2 regions of the Bradyrhizobium sp. AUGA SZCCT0160 genome follow, and region 1 is predicted to be linked to the other one. Evidence: riboswitches for the same ligand, from Rfam matches in the RefSeq annotation. Region 1 holds a riboswitch; the other holds the start of a gene.
What was found. Region 1 has a riboswitch for cobalamin ahead of metE (5-methyltetrahydropteroyltriglutamate--homocysteine S-methyltransferase). Riboswitches for the same ligand answer to the same signal wherever they lie in the genome.

Region 1 (3,244 bases):
CCTGCACGTCTTCGATGTGAAAGGTGCGGCCTTCGCTCATCCGGCGCGACAGCGCGCCGACGACTTCCGCGGTCAACTGCTCCACCACCTCGTGAACCCGGCGCGAGGCCGCCGCGGTGTGGCCCTCGACGGCGAGGAACGCCTTGGTCATCGCGACCGAGATCTTGCTGGCATCGAATTTCGAAACCGTGCCGTTGCGGCGGATCACCTGCATCGGAAGTTCGGCGTCCGGCGCGGCAAGCGTTTCGGGACGCAACTGGAACAAGGCAGCGGTTTTGGCTTCGAGAGAAATGAGACCGGAAGATTCGGACATCGGCAGACCCCGTGGTGTTGTTGAGGCCGGATGTCGTTGGGGACGCTGCATCGAATGCGCGGCGGCAAGCGCCGGCATGGATCTGCAAGCGACCGCCGGACACCCCGCCCGTGGACGTTTTTTCGGTGTCGCGGCAGGTCTCCTGGCTCGCAGGTCGTCGTTATTCCCTGTCTTCCCAATGCGAATCCGCATCAGTGACGTAAAGGCGGGAACAACTCACTGCTTACAGTTGCGGGGGCAGCGCCGGAATTTCGCGCCCTTTGGCGCGATCACCGACTTCCCTCTTAGCCACCATGACTTGCGTCGTGATAGACCGTGACAACTACATCTGGTGCGATTTGGGCAATCGTGTCAATGGTGCGCTAGCCGAGCCTGCGAAAATTCTGGTTCACCCTGTTAAAGCTGTGAACAACCGCAACAACCGGCGATCGAGTTGACGGGCGCGCCGAGTTGCCAGTAAGTGGACGCGTCGTGGTTCTTCGGGATGGTTTTCCCGAAGCTAAGAGGGAAGCCGGTGTGAAGCCGGAGCTGCCCCCGCAACTGTAAGCGGCGAGCCGCTGTCCAACAAAGTCACTGAGACCCGCAACGGTTTTGGGAAGACCGGACAGCAGCATTGACCCGCGAGCCAGGAGACCTGCCTCGACAACATAAACGTCCTCGGGCGGGGTGTCCCGGTGGTGCGGTTGCGATTCCGCGCGCCTCCTGACGCCTGGAATCCAGACGTGTCACTTCGGCCTTTGCCCCCAACTTTTGGGGTTAAGCCAATGACTACTTCTACAGAGAAGTCTTCCACAGCGACTTCTTCTACAAATTCTACCTCCTCACTTCCCGTCGCTTCGCTCGGCACGCCGCGCATCGGTCCGCGCCGCGAGCTGAAATTCGCGCTGGAGAGCTTCTGGTCGGGTACGACCGACGAGAAAGCCCTGATCGAGACCGGCATCGGGCTGCGCGCCGCCAACTGGGCGCGCCAGAAGAAGCTTGGTGTCAGCATCATCCCGTCCAACGACTTCTCGTTCTACGACCAGGTGCTCGACACCTGCGTGATGGTCGGCGCCATTCCGAAAAGCTACGGCTGGAACGGCGGCACGGTTCCACTCGCCACCTACTTCGCGATGGCGCGCGGCGCCAAAGGCGCGGCGCAGGATGCGGATTGCGGCCACGCCCACCACGACGCGGCCCACGGCGTGCCGGCGCTGGAGATGACAAAATGGTTCGACACCAATTACCACTACATGGTGCCGGAACTGGAGAAGGATCAGCAATTCATCCTCGCCTCGCGCAAGTCGATCGAGGAATATCTCGAAGCCAAAGCGCTCGGCTACCAGACCCGCCCGGTGCTGGTCGGCCCGGTGACGTTCCTCAAACTCGCCAAGTGCAAGGATGCGGGGTTCAACACGCTGTCGCTGCTAGACCGGTTGCTGCCGGTCTACATCGAGGTGCTGAGCGAACTTGCCAAGGCCGGCGCGGAATGGGTGCAGATCGACGAGCCGTGTCTGGTCCTCGACCTCGACGTCATCGCGCAGCAGGCGCTGCATTATGCCTATGCGGAAATCGCCAAGGCGGCGCCTGAGCTCAAGATCATGCTGGCCACGTACTTTGGCGGGCTCGGCGCCAACCGCGACACAGCGATGGCCCTGCCTGTCGCCGGCCTCCATCTCGACCTCGTGCGCGCGCCCGAGCAACTCGACGACCTCGCCGGTCTTCCAAAGGACCGCGTGCTGTCGCTCGGCATCATCGATGGCCGCAATATCTGGCGCGCCGATCTGAGCCGGCTGCTCGACCGACTGGAACCTGTGGTCACCAGGCTCGGCGGCGACCGCGTGCAGCTCGCGCCATCATGCTCGCTGCTGCACGTCCCGATCGACCTTGCGCTGGAAACCAGCCTCGATCCTGACGTGAAGAGCTGGCTGGCGTTTTCGGTGCAGAAGATCGAGGAACTGGCGGCGCTCGGAACGGCGTTGGCGTGCGGCCGCGTCCACGCCGACGCCATCCTGAAGGCCTCCGATGAAACCGCAGCCGCGCGCAAAGCTTCGCCGCGGATCCACGATGTCAAGGTGGCAGCGCGCGCCGTCGGCATCGATAGCGCGATGCGCCGCCGCATCAGCGCGTTTACCGATCGCGCCGGCGTGCAGCACAGCCGCTTCAACCTGCCGGCCTTCCCGACCACGACCATCGGCTCGTTCCCGCAGACCGCGGATGTCCGAAACGCCCGCGCCGCGCATGCCAAGGGCGCGCTGACCGACGACGCCTATAAACTCTATCTGCAGAACCAGACCGCGCGCGCGGTGCGCTGGCAGGAGAATATCGGGCTCGACGTGCTTGTTCATGGCGAGTTCGAGCGCAATGACATGGTGCAGTATTTCGGCGAGCAGCTCGCAGGCTTCGCCTTCACCGCGCATGGCTGGGTGCAATCCTATGGCTCGCGCTACGTCCGCCCGCCGGTGCTGTTCGGCGACGTGTCCCGCCCGAAACCGATGACGGTCGAATGGTGGCAATATGCGCAGTCGCTGACCAAGCGGCCGATGAAGGCGATGCTGACGGGGCCGGTGACGATTCTGAACTGGTCGTTCGTCCGCGACGACATCCCGCGTAGCGAAGCCTGCCGCCAGATCGCGCTGGCGATCCGCGACGAGGTCGCCGACCTCGAAGCCGCCGGTGCCGGGATGATACAGATCGACGAAGCGGCGCTGCGGGAGGGCCTGCCGCTGCGCCGGTCGGAGCGGAAGACTTACCTCGACTGGGCCGTGGACGCCTTCCGCATCTGTTCGTCGGGCGTACGCGACGACACCCAGATCCACACCCACATGTGTTATTCGGAGTTCAACGACATCATCGACGCGATCGGCGCGATGGATGCCGACGTGATCTCGATCGAGACCTCGCGCTCGAAGATGGAACTGCTCGACGCTTTCAGGAACTACCGCTATCCGA
Region 2 (3,244 bases), on a different contig from region 1:
GGCGCCGCAGGTAAAAAACAGGGCGCAATTCGGCGGATCGTTAAGACGGTCCCGCGCACTCAGGCTGGCGTTTTGGATTCGCGCGCCGTACGAGAAATCCGTTGTCGGCAACAGCCCAAGGGTTTGCTGCCAATAGCCGGCAATCGTTCTCTGCGACAGATCGTAAGTATGGATCGGCGGTGTGCCCTGAAATTCCGGCCGCTCCTGGTGGAACGTCGCATCGTAATAATCGATGCCCGTCAGGATCGACGAGGGTAGCCCGAACATTACGTTCTTGACGCTCAATCGAGGCGTCAGGGACCATGTCTGCAGATGGCTGTCGACGTAACTGTTGGCGAAGGGATTGAAGAACGCGGCCTGCTGTTTCTTGTCCCGCACACCGCCATCGATGATGAGATCGACGCCGTTCCACAGGGTCTTGGTGAAGCCGGCGGTGGCGCTGGCGCCCTGCTGGTTGCCGTAGTCGAGCGGCGTGCTGGTGCCGCGGCGGTTGGTGACGAGCTCGTTGAGACCAATGGATGGATCGACCAGCCGGCCGCCGGGTAAGCCGAGCTTCTGATCGTCGCCGGTCACGGTTACGAAGGCGGTGAGGCCGGGCGTGGAGTAGTTGAGGTTGCCGACCCCGTTGCGCTGATCGAGCGCGTTGTTGACGCGGTAGCCGTCGGACTTGATGGCGTTGCCATAGAACGACGTCGACCACGGACCGAAATTGGTCGCGGCCGAGACCGAGGCCATGCGCTGATTGAAGGACCCGACGCCGGCTTCGCCGCGGATCGCGACCGGCGGGCCGCCGACACCGTTTTTAAGCACGATGTTGATGACGCCGCCGACGGCATTATCGCCGTACAGCACCGCGCCGCTGTTGCCGCGGGTGATTTCGATGCGCTCGATCGAATCGCGCGGAATGGTCGAAAAATCGACGCCGGCCATGTCGATGTCGTTGAGCCTTCGGCCGTTGATCAGCACCAGGGTATTGGAGGTCGCAAACGCACCGAATCCGCGCAGATCGACGCTGGTCTTCGCGCCGTTGACGCCGCCAAACAGGCTGGTCAGTTGCACGCCCGGTGTTTGCGCGATGATTTCCTGCAAGGTCTGCGCGGGTGAATGCGCGATTTCTTCAGCCGTGATGACGGTCGCCGATGTGCCGACGATACCGGCGAATTGCCGGACGGGCGCTCCGCCGCCGCCCTGGCCATCGCCTTGCGACGCGACGACGTTGGAGCCGGTCCCCGGCGCAGGGTTTCGATTGCTTGACGGCCTCGGGTTCGGCGCAACGACGCGGCGCGTGCCCGAGCCCTGATCGGAAGCGGGCTTGGCGCGGGTCCGGTTCTGGTCGCCGGGCGGGTTGACCTCGATCGCCGGCAGTTGATCGGCTGTGGCGGTCTGGGCCTGCGCGCCGGAATGGGTGAGCGCCATGATCGGCGCCAGAAAGCTGGACGCCAGCAAAAGACGGCGGCACCGCTTGGCGGCAGTGGTGGTGGAAGACATGGTTCAGGCCTCGGTATGACGTCAGTGGCACGTCACAGCGAACCAAGTCCCACCATCGTGCTGCAAACAGCTCTGATGAAACTAATGCCTGTACTCCCCGACCGACATCTTCGCGTGTGACCACGGCTGACGGCAGGTCTCCTGGCTTGCGGGTCGTTACCTTTCGTCGCCTTCCCAGGACCGAGAATCCCAGTGGCGTAGGACGAAAGATTCACCGCTTACAGTTGCGGGGGCAGCCGCGGAATTGGGGGACTGTCCCCGCACCGCATTCCCTTTTGATCCCCAAAACGGGAACCGTCGAAAATTATGGTAGAAGTTTGTCAAAGATAGAGTCAATCCCATCAGGCCTCGCCTGCGATCCTCACTGGACGAGTGCGTCTTTTATGTCGCATGAGCAGTACCGTTCGAACGCGTTGTGCGGTACGGGCTGACCGTTCGGGGACGATCGATGAGTGTTGAGACCATCACTGCTGCAAACGAGGAGGCCGCGCGGCGCCGGATTGGCGTGACGGCTGCGCTTGCCGGCCTTGTCGCGCTGCTGGTGCTGATCTCGCTCGGCATCGGGCCGGTGCGGCTGTCGCCGCTGGCGGTGATCGAAGCCCTCCTCGGCGGCGGCAGCGACGTGGCGCAGGTGATCGTGCGGGAAATCCGCCTGCCGCGGACCATTCTGGCGCTGGCGATCGGCGCCATCCTCGGAATGTCGGGCGCGTCGCTGCAGGGCCTGCTGCGCAATCCGCTGGCCTCGCCCTCGCTGTTCGGTGCGCCGCAATCGGCCGCCTTCGGCGCGGTGCTGGTGATCGCGCTGGGGTGGGCCGATGTGCGCTCCTATGCGCTGCCTGTCGTGGCGATCATGGCGGCGTTCGGTTCGGTGTTCGTGCTGCTGACGATTGCAGGCCGCAATGCCGGGCTGCTGATCCTGATCCTGGCCGGTCTTGCGATTTCGAGTCTGGCGGGCGCCGCTACCGCGCTGGTGATGAACCTCTCCAGCAATCCGTTCGTGGTGCTGGAGATCGCGTTCTGGCTGCTCGGATCGCTGGAGGATCGCAGTTTTCAGCACGTGATGCTGGCGCTGCCGTTCATCATCGCCGGCGGCATCATCCTGTTCAGCCAGCGCCATTCCTTTCGCGCGCTCAGCCTTGGCGAGGAAACTGCGCAGAGCCTCGGCGTCGATGTCGGGCGCCTGCGGCTGATCGTGATCACCGGCGTGGCGCTCGGGGTCGGCGGCGCGGTAGCGGTCACCGGCACCATCGGCTTCATCGGCCTCGTCGCGCCGCACCTGATGCGGCCCCTGATCGGCCATGATCCGGCGCGGCTCTTGGTGCCGAGTGCGCTGGCAGGCTCGGCGCTGCTGCTCGCCGCCGACATCGCGGTGCGGATCATTCCCTCGACCAGCGACATCAAGGTCGGCGTGCTGACCTCGATCATCGGCGTGCCGTTCTTCCTCTATCTGATCGCGCGCGAACGCCGCGCGCTCGGGGGAGGTGTCGCATGAGCGAAGCCGCGCTTCTCACGGCGCAAGGCGTGAACGTGACGCTGGCTGGCCGCCATGTGCTCAGCGATGTCACGCTGTCGCTGAGCGCGGGTCATCTGGTCGCCCTGGTCGGGCCGAACGGCGCCGGCAAAACCACGCTGTTGCGGGCGCTGTCGGGGCTGCTGCCGTCCCGCGGTGACATCCACATCGGCGGCGACGTACTGGCCGGTCTGTCGCTGCGCGAACGCGCCAAGCGATTTGCCTATCTGCCACAGGGCCACATCG

Region 2: linked by a shared signal. The riboswitch ahead of JQ558_RS29920 (TonB-dependent receptor) and the one ahead of metE (5-methyltetrahydropteroyltriglutamate--homocysteine S-methyltransferase) in region 1 are both predicted to bind cobalamin.

Annotation. Positions count from the first base shown of each region.
Region 1 is NZ_JAFCMD010000002.1:237,444-240,687, reverse strand. It holds gene JQ558_RS04745 (ribonucleoside-diphosphate reductase subunit alpha) at 1-313, opposite strand, end outside; cobalamin riboswitch at 428-646, opposite strand; cobalamin riboswitch at 769-970, shown strand; gene metE (5-methyltetrahydropteroyltriglutamate--homocysteine S-methyltransferase) at 1,078-3,244, shown strand, end outside.
Region 2 is NZ_JAFCMD010000024.1:25,825-29,068, forward strand. It holds gene JQ558_RS29920 (TonB-dependent receptor) at 1-1,488, opposite strand, end outside; cobalamin riboswitch at 1,602-1,802, opposite strand; gene JQ558_RS29925 (iron ABC transporter permease) at 1,937-2,980, shown strand; gene JQ558_RS29930 (ABC transporter ATP-binding protein) at 2,977-3,244, shown strand, end outside.